Streptomyces sp. SN-593: one gene and its partner. The protein of the gene in region 2 interacts with the protein of the main gene of each other region in a pairwise test. Links are inferred from orthologs where the notes say so. Each region holds a gene or a part of one and is shown on either strand. Other genes may lie near its edges.

What was found. The genes of interacting proteins can lie anywhere in the genome.
Region 1: the proteins of ung (region 2) and RVR_RS16355 interact in binary tests that used the Escherichia coli proteins (3 or more experiments, as listed by UniProt). The link is inferred for Streptomyces sp. SN-593 from one-to-one orthologs.

The regions. Positions count from the first base shown.
Region 1 is NZ_AP018365.1:3,893,279-3,898,788, forward strand. Bases 1,504-4,499 are described here. They hold RVR_RS16355 (type I restriction-modification system subunit M), read right to left. Parts: upstream 3,764-4,499; coding sequence 2,243-3,763; downstream 1,504-2,242. Other genes in these bases: RVR_RS16350 (restriction endonuclease subunit S), read right to left, coding at 1,504-2,246; RVR_RS16360 (DUF3800 domain-containing protein), read left to right, coding at 4,302-4,499. Also shown: RVR_RS16345 (DEAD/DEAH box helicase family protein), read right to left, coding at 1-860; more of RVR_RS16350, read right to left, coding at 1,047-1,503; more of RVR_RS16360, read left to right, coding at 4,500-5,243. UniProt on the Escherichia coli protein: The subtype gamma methyltransferase (M) subunit of a type I restriction enzyme. The M and S subunits together form a methyltransferase (MTase) that methylates A-2 on the top and A-3 on the bottom strand of the sequence 5'-AACN(6)GTGC-3'.
Region 2 is NZ_AP018365.1:7,918,171-7,923,457, reverse strand. Bases 1,223-3,995 are described here. They hold ung (uracil-DNA glycosylase), read right to left. Parts: upstream 3,060-3,995; coding sequence 2,385-3,059; downstream 1,223-2,384. Other genes in these bases: RVR_RS33695 (SDR family oxidoreductase), read right to left, coding at 3,211-3,972; RVR_RS33705 (hypothetical protein), read left to right, coding at 1,866-2,294; RVR_RS33710 (Gfo/Idh/MocA family protein), read right to left, coding at 1,223-1,733. In the rest of the region: lnt (apolipoprotein N-acyltransferase), read left to right, coding at 1-853; more of RVR_RS33710, read right to left, coding at 816-1,222; 3-oxoacyl-ACP reductase FabG, read right to left, coding at 4,010-4,771; RVR_RS33685 (DUF3037 domain-containing protein), read right to left, coding at 5,036-5,287. UniProt on the Escherichia coli protein: Excises uracil residues from the DNA which can arise as a result of misincorporation of dUMP residues by DNA polymerase or due to deamination of cytosine.

The sequences.
Region 1 (5,510 bases), 4.0 Mb from region 2 along the record:
TTGCCGCTCTTGGTGGGCATACCGGAGGCGATCGGGTACTCCGTGTCCTTTCCGGGAGTGAGGAGGTCCCAGCCCGCTTCTTTGAGGAGCAGGTCTATGAACGCGTCGCGGGTCGCCTTCTCGTCGTAGTCGTGAGTGTCCTGCACAGCCTGGTTGGCGGCCTTCGCGGCGGCGATCTGTGCCTTGAGCTCTTCGAGTTGCCGGGCCAGGTCCGCGTTCTGGGCGCGTTCAGCCGCAAGTTGCTCGGCTTGCTGCTTAAAGCGCGCCTCGTCCTCTGCCTCTTTGGCCTTGAGCTCGGCCTGCCTTAGGGCGCGCGCCTGAGGGGAGAGGGGACGCGGTACAACGCTGGTGTCGAATTCCAGGCCGGCGGGGGGCAGTGCGGCGGGCCGGAGTGCATAGGTCCGGGCGAACCAGTAGAGGGAGTGGAACAGCTCCCTGACACTTGCCTCAGCGATGGACTTCGGGACCGGGGCGGCCTTGTGCACGGCATTGTTCCCATGCCGGCGGATGAGGTCCATCTTGGCGTTGACCCTCGGCCCCACGAGCTGCCGAAAGGTCGGCTCGTGGAGCATCGCCGCGAGGTCCTTCTTGTAGGGCTGGCTGAGGCTGCTGTCCTTGTCATACATCCAGCGGGCCGCGATCTCGATGGCGCGGCGGGCGTAGAAGCAGGCGGCTCGGGGATCGTGATGGATCAGCCGCTCGGCGCGGGTCGCTTCATCGTAGAGGGCGGGCCATTCGGCATAGAGGAAGGCGAAGTTGCCACCTGCGGCACGGCCGATGCTACCGGCGGCGGCGCGGTCGCGGGCGGCCCTGTCCTGCTGGGTCCGTCCCTGGCCGTCGCAGTTCTGCAAGTCACCCATGCCGGTGCCCCTCCCCTGTTACGCAGCTCAATCGTACGGGTCCGGGGAGCCCCGGACCCGTACGAGGTCGACAGATCTTGTCCGTCTCCTACGGCAGAGCCGCCCCTGGACCCGGGCTCCCCTGCTCGACCGCAGGGGCGGCGTGTGGTGCGGTCGGCGCTATGCACCGGGTACACCGGAGGCGGCTTACGCCGCGCCGCCGGTCGCCTCATGATCCCAGAGGGCGCCGGAGAAGGCACGGTGTTGCAGGGAGGTGAAGAGTTCGTCGAGGGTGGCGAGGTGGGTCAGGTGACACTGTTTGACCTCCTGCAAACGGTTCAGCCGGCTCAAGAACGCGTGCTGCCGGCCCAAATCCGGCACTGCAATCGGGCTTTCCTTCACAGCGCCCGTACTAATGGTATTGAGTCCAGAAGTCGTGTTCGCCGACCTCAGCAAGTGACGTCTACCCACCGCAGAATTCAGATACATCTCCACATATTCGGGAACGAGATACTGACGATCCACTCGAATCCGGATCAAGTGGTTCTGGTGCGTACAGACATCAATTGAACCGTCCCATAGCGCAACACGTCCAACTTCGGAAGGATTTCCGTGCCCTTCCACAACTAGCAGATCGCCAGCCGCAAGGCGAGTGCGCTCGATTTCTTGCGGACTCGCCTGCAGCGTTTTGATCACATCCAGTTTCAAATAGCCCCTGTAAACATTCGCTACGCGAAGGTAGGGCACCTCCTGAGGCTTGGAAGTCCGGGCGCTTGAAAGCTGGAGTCCTCCCTGCACTTGAGCGAAGTCGGCCAACCTTGCCGACTTCGGCAGATCGCCGAACGTGTCGAGGAAGATGGACTGGGCGAGGTCGTCGAGGAGGTCGATAGCCTCGTGGCGCTTGATACGGAGGGCGTCCACCTGGTCGAAGAAGGCGGCGATGCGCTTCTGCTCCGCAAGTGGGGGCAACGGGACCATAAGGCGTCGCAAGTAGGATTCTGGAACCCGCCTCTGACCGCCACTGCCAGTCATCCGAAGCTCACCCTCGACACGGATCCAATGCTGTCGAAGAAATCTCAGCAAGTATCGTGCGTCCGCGTCTTGCTTAGGCCGAATAACATGGAATTCCGTAGAACCTGCACCGATTTCGTGCTCAAGCCGCGCCTGCGCGATCTTGCCATTTTGGAAACATGGCGTGATTTTCGCGACAAGAATATCTCCGGTGCAGAAAGGCGTGTAACCGGTACGCACTTCACCGTACCGCCGCGTCACACCAGGAGCCGTAGTTCCGAGCTCAGAAACATCCGCCATACCCAGAAATGACACCTCGGTTTCAGGATCGATGGGTTTTTTATGCGACGGATTAATCTCAGCAATATCACCCAACGGCAGGGATGCGAAACTCATGCGAACATCCCTTTCAGCTCCGCCGTGCCCTTAGCGATTTCTTCGTTGAGTTGCTCCAAATCAGCCAGGACCTCCACCGGGGTCCGCGTCACGATCTCCTGGTAAACGATTTCCTTGTATCGGTTCAGGGAGAGGTCGTAGCCCTGGGCCGCGATATCCGCCTTGGGTACGCAGAAACTCTGCTCGGTCCGTGCCCGGCCTCGCTCCGCGCCATCCCGTTCCTGCCAGCGGGCCAGGATGTCGGGGAGGTTATTCCTCAAGAGTTCGTCGGCCGTCAGCGGGTCGCCCTGCGGGCGGACTCCTAGGCGCTCCTCGGGAAGCAACGGGTTCCGCTTGTCATCTAGACTCAGACCGTCCGCTTGCATGTCGTAGAACCAGACATGGTCCGTGCCACCCGAGTCCGTCTTCGTGAAGAACAGGATCGCCGTCGATACACCCGCGTACGGCTTGAACACTCCGCTCGGTAGCTTGACTACCGCTTGGAGCTGCTGCTCCTCCACCAGGATGCGGCGCAGTTCCTTGTGTGCCTTCGTCGAACCGAACAGCACCCCATCGGGGACAATGACGGCCGCCCGGCCACCGGGCTTAAGGAGCCGCAAGAAAAGGGCCAGGAACAGCAGTTCCGTCTTCTTCGTTTTGACGATGCGCTGGAGGTCCACCGCCGTGGACTCGTAGTCCAGGCTCCCCGCGAAAGGTGGGTTCGCGAGGATCAGGGAGTAGCGTTCGGCCTCGTCGGCCGCGCTCTCCGCAAGCGAGTCACGGTGCCGGATGTCCGGGTTCTCCACGCCGTGGAGCAACATGTTCATGGAGCCGATGCGGAGCATCGTGTTGTCGAAGTCGAAGCCGTGGAACGTCTTCTCGTTGAAGCGCTTGCGCTGCTCGGCACCCAGCAGCGACTCGCGGTGTACCCGCTGCATGTACGACGCCGCCTGCACCAGGAAGCCAGCCGTGCCGCACGCCGGGTCGCAGATCTCGTCGCGAGGTCCAGGCTGGGTCATCTCGACCATCAGGTCGATGATGTGCCGCGGCGTGCGGAACTGACCGTTCTGGCCTGACGTGGCGATCTTAGCGAGCAGGTACTCGTAGATGTCGCCCTTAGTGTCGCTGGTGTCCATGGAGATGCCGTCGAGGAGGTCGACGACCTTCGCCAGCAGGTTCGGCCCGGGAATCGTGAACCGGGCGTCCTTCATGTGGTGGGAGTATGTCGATTCGTCCCCGCCCATGCGGCGCAAGTACGGGAAGGCGCCATCGGCGACGACCCCGTACATGATCTCGGGATCCTTGACCTTGAAGTTCTGCCAGCGTAGATCCTGCTGGTCGTCCGTGAAGAAGGGGTCCGGGTCAGGCTTGCCCGTTGCTGTCGCCTTGCGGTCCTTACGGGTCTGGATCTCGTCCAGCCGCTTGATGAAAAGCAGATAGGTGATCTGCTCCATCACCTCCAGTGGGTTGGAGATACCGCCGGACCAGAACGCGTCCCAGACGCGCCCCACCTTGCTCTTCAGTTCGCCCGTAATCACACCGTGGATCCTACGACCACCAAGCCCCCGGGAGGACCATCTTGCGGTCTCCCAGACAGCCCCCGCCCGTTCAGACCCCAACGTCCGCACGCCCGGTCGTGCCCGAACCGCCAGCCAGACGCGGCCCCACCGCAGAGCCGCCAGCCAGGGCCGATACCAGGCGCAGGCCGTACAGCCGGGCTCCGCGCTCCAGCTCGGGCGGCAGCGAGGGTGACTTCGGCAGGATGCCGCCGTCCCGGGTGTCCGTCATTTCCGCCTGCACGAGTCCTACAGCTGGTCGAACCACGGGCAGCTCAAGATCTTCCGCAGACCGGCCCAGCACACTTCCAGGCCGCCGTGCACTTGGATGGCGTTTTCGGCTTCGCCGCCAGAGCAGGCTGAAACCCGCTCACCAATCAACCGACGGTGACGCCCGTCTTGACTGCCCGTCGCTACCTTGGCAGGATCGGACTCAGCAAGCAAAACATCGCGCATATGGCTGCGCAGACCCTGTGGCCGTCCCTTCGGGGGCGGCCACAGACGTGTTTACGGAGGTTCGGTGCATCTTTGCTACATCGACGAGGCGGGCAACGGGCAAACACTTGATCCCGCGCGGCCTGATGCCCCTCCGGTCCTCGTCGTCGGCGGATTCACCGTGCCCCGGAACCACATCAAGTCCCTCACCTGGGCCTTCCTCGACGTCAAGAAGCATTACCGACCGCAGCTTCGGAACGCGGACCAGCTCTCGGACGTGATCCAGCACGAGATCAAGGGCGCGGACGTTCGCAAGAACCTGCGCGCCGGCAACCACGGCTGGCGGCGTGCGGCCATGGAGTTGATCGCTTCACTCCTCGACATGCTGGAGGCTCACGAAGCGCGTCTCCTCGCTCGTGTGTGGATCAAGGAAGAGAGGCTGGCGTTCGACGAGTCCGGAGTCTACCCGGCCTCCGTCGCCGCGCTGAACGAGACCTTCCAGGCGCAGCTCGCCCACGAGCACTCGCGCGGCATGATGGTGCTCGACAGCCGTACGAAGGTGAAGAACGCCCCCAACGTGCACTGCGTGACCACCCGCAAATACCGCACGGGTGGGGACAGCCTGCGCGGGGTCATCGAGTCCCCGGTCTTCGGGCACAGCGACACTCACACGCTCCTCCAAGTCGCTGATTTGGCGGTGTCCTCCCTCCTGTTTCCGATCGCGTGTCATGCCTACCTGAGCGACGTGACGTGGAATGTGCACTGCGACGATGCTTATCGGCCACTGCGAGAGCAGTTCGGTCAACGGCTGAAGAAGCTGCAGTTCCGTTACCAGGACGCCGGAGGGAAGTGGCGGGGTGGGATCGTGGTGTCCGACCGACGGACGCAGCAGCCGTCGAATCTCATGTTCGGCCCCCGCAAGACTCCTGCCCTTCCTTCGGCCTCCATCCCCTACCAGCAGGGCATGCGGTACGGCGATACTCTGCCGGGGGCAGGAGCAACAGAGGGTCTGCCATCCGCGCCCTGATCGAAGCATGTGAACGAAGACGAGGAGACGGGGTGGTAGCCGCGTCAGCTGCCACCCCTGTCGAGGCAGCGCAGCGTTGCTGCAGGAAGAGCCCGCCTTCTCTGGGAGAAATTTGGGAGACGATCATGGAAAAACGGCCTCCCGAGACCCGCTCAGACCAACCCCCACCCCACCCCCTGACCTGCGGTTTCCCGAATCCCGCAGGTCACGCCAGGGCCTCAACTGCCTTCGGGACGAAGAGGCCGTGGGTTCAAATCCCGCCACCCC
Region 2 (5,287 bases):
ACGCGCCGACGGCACCGGCATCTCCAAGACCTCCGCACTGGTCGGCCCGCACGGCGTCACCGGCCCGACGTACGACAAGATGCGGCTGGTGCCGTTCGGGGAGTACGTCCCGATGCGGCCGCTGCTGGGCTGGGCCACCTCCGTCGGGAAGGCCGCCGGGGAGGACCGCCGGCGGGGGAGCCGTCAGGTGGTGATGGACACCGGGACGCTGCGGTTCGGTCCGCTGGTCTGCTTCGAGTCGGCGTTCCCCGACATGAGCCGCCACCTGGCGGCGGACGGCGCGCGGTTGCTCGTCGCCCAGTCGTCCACCGCGTCGTTCCAGGGCAGTTGGGCGCCCGCGCAGCACGCCTCGCTCGCGGCGCTGCGGTCCGCGGAGAGCTGGCGGCCGATGGTGCACGCCACCCTCACCGGGATCAGCGCGGTCTACGGCCCCGACGGCACGCGGGTCGGGCACCGCGTCGGCACGGGCGGCAGCACCGCCGCGGTGTACGACGTGCCGACCGCCACGGACACGAGCCCGTATGTGCGGTTCGGCGACTGGGTGCCGCGGCTCGCCCTGCTGCTGGTGCTCGCCGCCGCGGTCCGCGAGACGGTCCGCACCGTGCGCCGCGGGGCCGCGGCCGCCGCACGTGCCGAGGCGACCGGGCCGGGCCGCGCGGCCGGCGTGCCCGGGACCGAAGCGCCCGGCGGGACCGAACCGGCCCGCCCCGCCGATCAGGGCGGCGACCACCCGCCCGCCACATCCGACGACCTGTCCGAGGGGGCCGCTCCCCCCGCTGGGTCCCCGGCTCCCGCCGGCCTCTCGGCGCCCCCGCTCAACCGGTCTCCTGACCCGGCACCGGACTCCCGGTGATCTCCGCGACGATCCGCTCGCACAGCTCGTGGGTGCGCAGCGCGTCCCGCGCGTCGAGCGGCCGGCCTGCGCGGACCGCGTCGAGGAAGGCGAGGGCGACCTGCTCGATGCCGCGCTGGCGCGCCACCGGCACCCAGTCCCCGCGGCGCCGCACGCTCGGCTGGCCCTTGTGGTCGACCACCTCGGCGAGGTTGAGCACCTGGCGGCGGGAGTCGGCACCGCTGACGTCGAGGATCTCCTCGGTGGACCCGCTCATGCGGTTCATGGACCCGATCGCGGTGAAGCCGTCGCCCGACAGGTGCGCCACCACGTGGTGCAGCAGCCCGTCCCGCACCCGGGCGGAGACCCGGACCTGCTCGATCGGGCCCGGCGCCAGGAAGCGCAGCGTGTCGGCGACGTGCACGAAGTCGTCGAAGACGACCGTGCGCACCTCGTCCGCGAGGCCGACCCGGTTCTTCTGCATCAGGATCAGGTCGCGCGGGTGGTCGAGGCACTGCGCGTACCCGGGTGCGTGGCGGCGGTTGAAGCCGACGGCCAGCGGCACGCCGCGCGTCTCGGCGAGGTCCACCAGGCGGCGGGCGCCGGCCAGGTCGTAGGCGAGCGGCTTGTCGACGTAGGTCGGGACACCGGCCTCGATCAGGCGGGCGCCGATCTCCCCGTGGTGGACGGTGGGGGCGTGCACGAAGGCCGCGTCGAGGCCCTGGTCCAGCAGTGCGTCCAAGGTGGCGTGCCGGTGCGGCAGCCGGTAGGCGTCCCCGACCGCGGCCAGGGTCGCGGGGGTCCGGGTGTGCAGGTGCAGTTCCAGCCCCGGCTGCGCCGCGAGCACCGGCAGGTACGCCTTCCGCGCGATGTCACCGAGTCCGATGACGCCGATCTTCAAGGGGGCGCTGGGCGCTGCCATCCGTGCTCCTGGTGCGGTACGGGCCGTGCGGTGTCACGGCAGCATACGGGGCGCACATTCACCCCTGCGGGGAATACCCGCCGCCGTGCCGGGTGCGGCACAGTGACGCGGGTGCGTGGCCTCCTCCCCTTCCAGGCCCCGGTGTTCGCGCTGTGCGCGGTGTACGCGCTCGCCGGGTGCACCACCGTCTCGCCGCCGCCGACCGGCGGCGGCGAGGCGCAGCGACCGGTGTCCGGGCGGCCCGAGCGGCCCGACGACGTGCGGGTGGTGCCGGCGCCTTCCCACCGGGTGCTCGCCACGACGCGTCCGGACACCCCGCCGTCGGACACCCCGTCGCCGGGCGCGCCGGGGGCGGCCGGCCCCGCGCGGGCGGCGCCTCCCCCGCGTACGGCCGCGCGGCCCGTGGTCCCCCGCCCGCGCGGCCCCGCCCGTCCGGCGCCGCCGACCGCGCCCGACGTCTGCGGGCTCGGCGAGGAGTACGGCGGCTGGGCGCCGGACGGCCAGGCGTCCTCGATCTGCCACCAGGTCTACCGCCGTTGACCCCCTGCTCCCGGTTCCCGGCCCGGACCCGACCCCGGGCCGGGGGCCGGGTCGCCGTCGCGGCCTCGTGGGGCCTCCCGGCCGGTACCGCTACACGGACGCCAGGTCGGGGATGCGCCAGTCGATCGGCTCGTGGCCCTGGGACTTGACCGCCTCGTCGATCTGCGTGAAGGGGTGGCTGCCGAGGAAGAGCTTCGCCGACAGCGGCGAGGGGTGGGCGCCTTCTATGACGGTGTGGCGGTCGGCGTCGATGAGCGGCTTCTTCTTCTTCGCGTAGTTCCCCCACAGCACGAAGACGGCCGGGTCGGGGCGGTCCGAGACGGCGCGGATGACCGCGTCGGTGAACTTCTCCCAGCCCTTGCCCTTGTGCGAGTTGGCCTCGCCCTCGCGGACCGTCAGCACCGCGTTGAGCAGCAGGACGCCCTGCTCGGCCCAGGGCATCAGGTAGCCGTTGTCCGGCACCGGGTAGCCGAACTCGTCCTTCAGCTCCTTGAAGATGTTCCGCAGCGACGGCGGGGTCCGCACCCCGGGCCGCACGGAGAAGCACAGCCCGTGGCCCTGCCCCGCGCCGTGGTACGGGTCCTGGCCGAGCACCAGCACCTTCACCTTGTCGAACGGGGTGGCCGCCAGGGCGGCGAACACCTCCTCCTCGGGCGGGAAGACCTGGTGCTCCCGCCGCTCGGCCGCGACGAAGTCGGTGAGCTGCTGGAAGTAGGGCTTGTCCAACTCCTCGCCGAGTACGGCCTGCCAGGAGTCGGGCAGCATGCTGGGCACGTCGGGAACCTCCGGTACGCGATCGGTTACTGATCCCGAAACTACCGCGCCCCACTGACACTCCCGCCCCCGTCCGCGAACCGGGCGGCGCGGCCGGTGCGGCGACGGCGAGACGCCGCCTCCGCACCGGTGCCGCCCGCGCTCAGGCGCCTGCCTTGAGCATGAGGCCGCCGTCGACCACCAGGTTCTGCCCGGTGATCCAGGACGCCTGGTCGGACAGCAGGAACACCGCCGCGCCGCCGATGTCCTCCGGCACACCGAGTCGCTGCATCGGGTAGGCGGCCGCCGCCTCCTCCTCGCGGCCCTCGTACAGCGCCGCGGCGAACTTCGTCTTCACCACCGCCGGGGCGATGGAGTTGACCCGCACCTTGGGCGCCATCTCGGCGGCGAGCTGCACCGTCAGGTTGACCATGGCCGCCTTGCTCATTCCGTAGGCGGCGATGAACGGCGAGGGGGCGATCCCGGCGATGGAGGCGATGTTGACGATCGAGCCGCCGTTCTCCTGCTGCCACGCGCGCCAGGTCTGCTGCGCGAAGCCGAGCGCGGACAGCACGTTGGTCTCGTAGACCTTGCGGGCGACGCCGAGATCGAGGTCGGTGAGCAGCCCGAAGACCGGGTTGGTGCCCGCGTTGTTGACGAGGTGGTCGATCCGGCCGAACGCCTCCATCGCGCGGCCGACGGCCGCCTCCTGGTGCGCCTCGTCGTGTGCCTTGCCGGCCACGCCGATCACCCGGTCGCCACCGCCGAGGCGCTCGACGGCCTCCTTGAGCGCGTCCTCGTTGCGGCCGGTGATGCAGACACGGTCGCCGCGGGCGACGAGCGCCTCGGCTATCCCGTAGCCGATGCCGCGGCTGGCACCGGTGACGATCGCGGCGCGGCCGCTGTCCGGGGGGAGTTCAGTCATGTGCTGGTACGCCTTCGCTACTGGTGGGGTGCGCGGGTCAGTCGAGCGGGCCGCCGGCGACGTACAGCACCTGGCCGGAGACGAAGCCGGCCGCGTCGCCGGTGAAGAACGCGATGGCGCCCGCGACGTCCTCGGGGCGGCCGACCCGCTGCACCGGGATCTGGGTGGCGGCCGCGGCCTGGAACTCCTCGAAGCCCATGCCGACCCGGGCGGCGGTGGCGGCGGTCATGTCGGTGACGATGAAGCCGGGCGCGACCGCGTTCGCGGTGACGCCGAACTTGCCGAGTTCGATGGCGAGGGTCTTGGTGAACCCCTGCATGCCCGCCTTCGCGGCGGCGTAGTTGGCCTGCCCGCGGTTGCCCAGCGCCGAGGACGAGGACAGGTTCACCACCCGGCCGAACTTCGCGTCCACCATGTGCTTCTGGACCGCGCGGGTCATCAGGAACGCGCCGCGCAGGTGCACGCCCAGCACGGTGTCCCAGTCGGCGGCGGACATCTTGAAGAGCAGGTTGTCGCGGAGCACGCCCGCGTTGTTCACCAGGATGGTGGGCGCGCCCAGTTCCTCGGCCACCCTGGCGACGGCCGCCTCGACCTGGGCCTCGTCCGAGACGTCCGCGCCGACCGCGATCGCGCGGCCGCCCGCGCCCGTGATCGACTCCACGGTCCCCTTGCAGGCGCCCTCGTCCAGGTCGATGACGGCGACGGCCCGGCCCTCGGCGGCCAGCCGCACCGCGGTCGCCGCTCCGATACCGCGGGCCCCGCCCGTCACGATCGCGACGCGCTGGTCGGTGGTGGACATCTTCGTCTCCTCAGCCTCGGCCCGATGACGCGCCCGCCCGATGAGCGACCGCTTAGTAGGTCACGTCCCGAACCGTAGGAGGGGGCGCTGACGCTGTCAACAGGACCCCCCGGAGCGGGCGGTTTCGCCGCTTTCGGGGCCGCCCGCCGGCGGAGGTCCGGTCGCGCCGTCCCTCCCCCGGGGCCCCGGCCTGGAAGGCGTTCCCGGCGGCCCTGGGCGCGTGCGGGCAGCGGGCGGCGCGGCGGGCGGGCGGCGGGCGGCCGCTCAGCGGACGAGGAGGTCGAGGAGGCGGTCGGCCTCCTTGCGCGCGTCCGGGGTGAGGCCGGTGTGGATCGGCCCGGGCTGCACGATCGTGCTGCGCGGGGCCGTCAGCCAGCGGAACCTGCGCCCGGGGTCGTCCCCGGCCGCCTGCCCGGCGGCGGTCCCCCCCTCGCAGATGCCCTGGTAGCCGCGCAGCGCCGCCTCGACGCCCTCCACGTCGACCCGGGGGTCGAGGCAGCGCAGCCGCGCCACGTC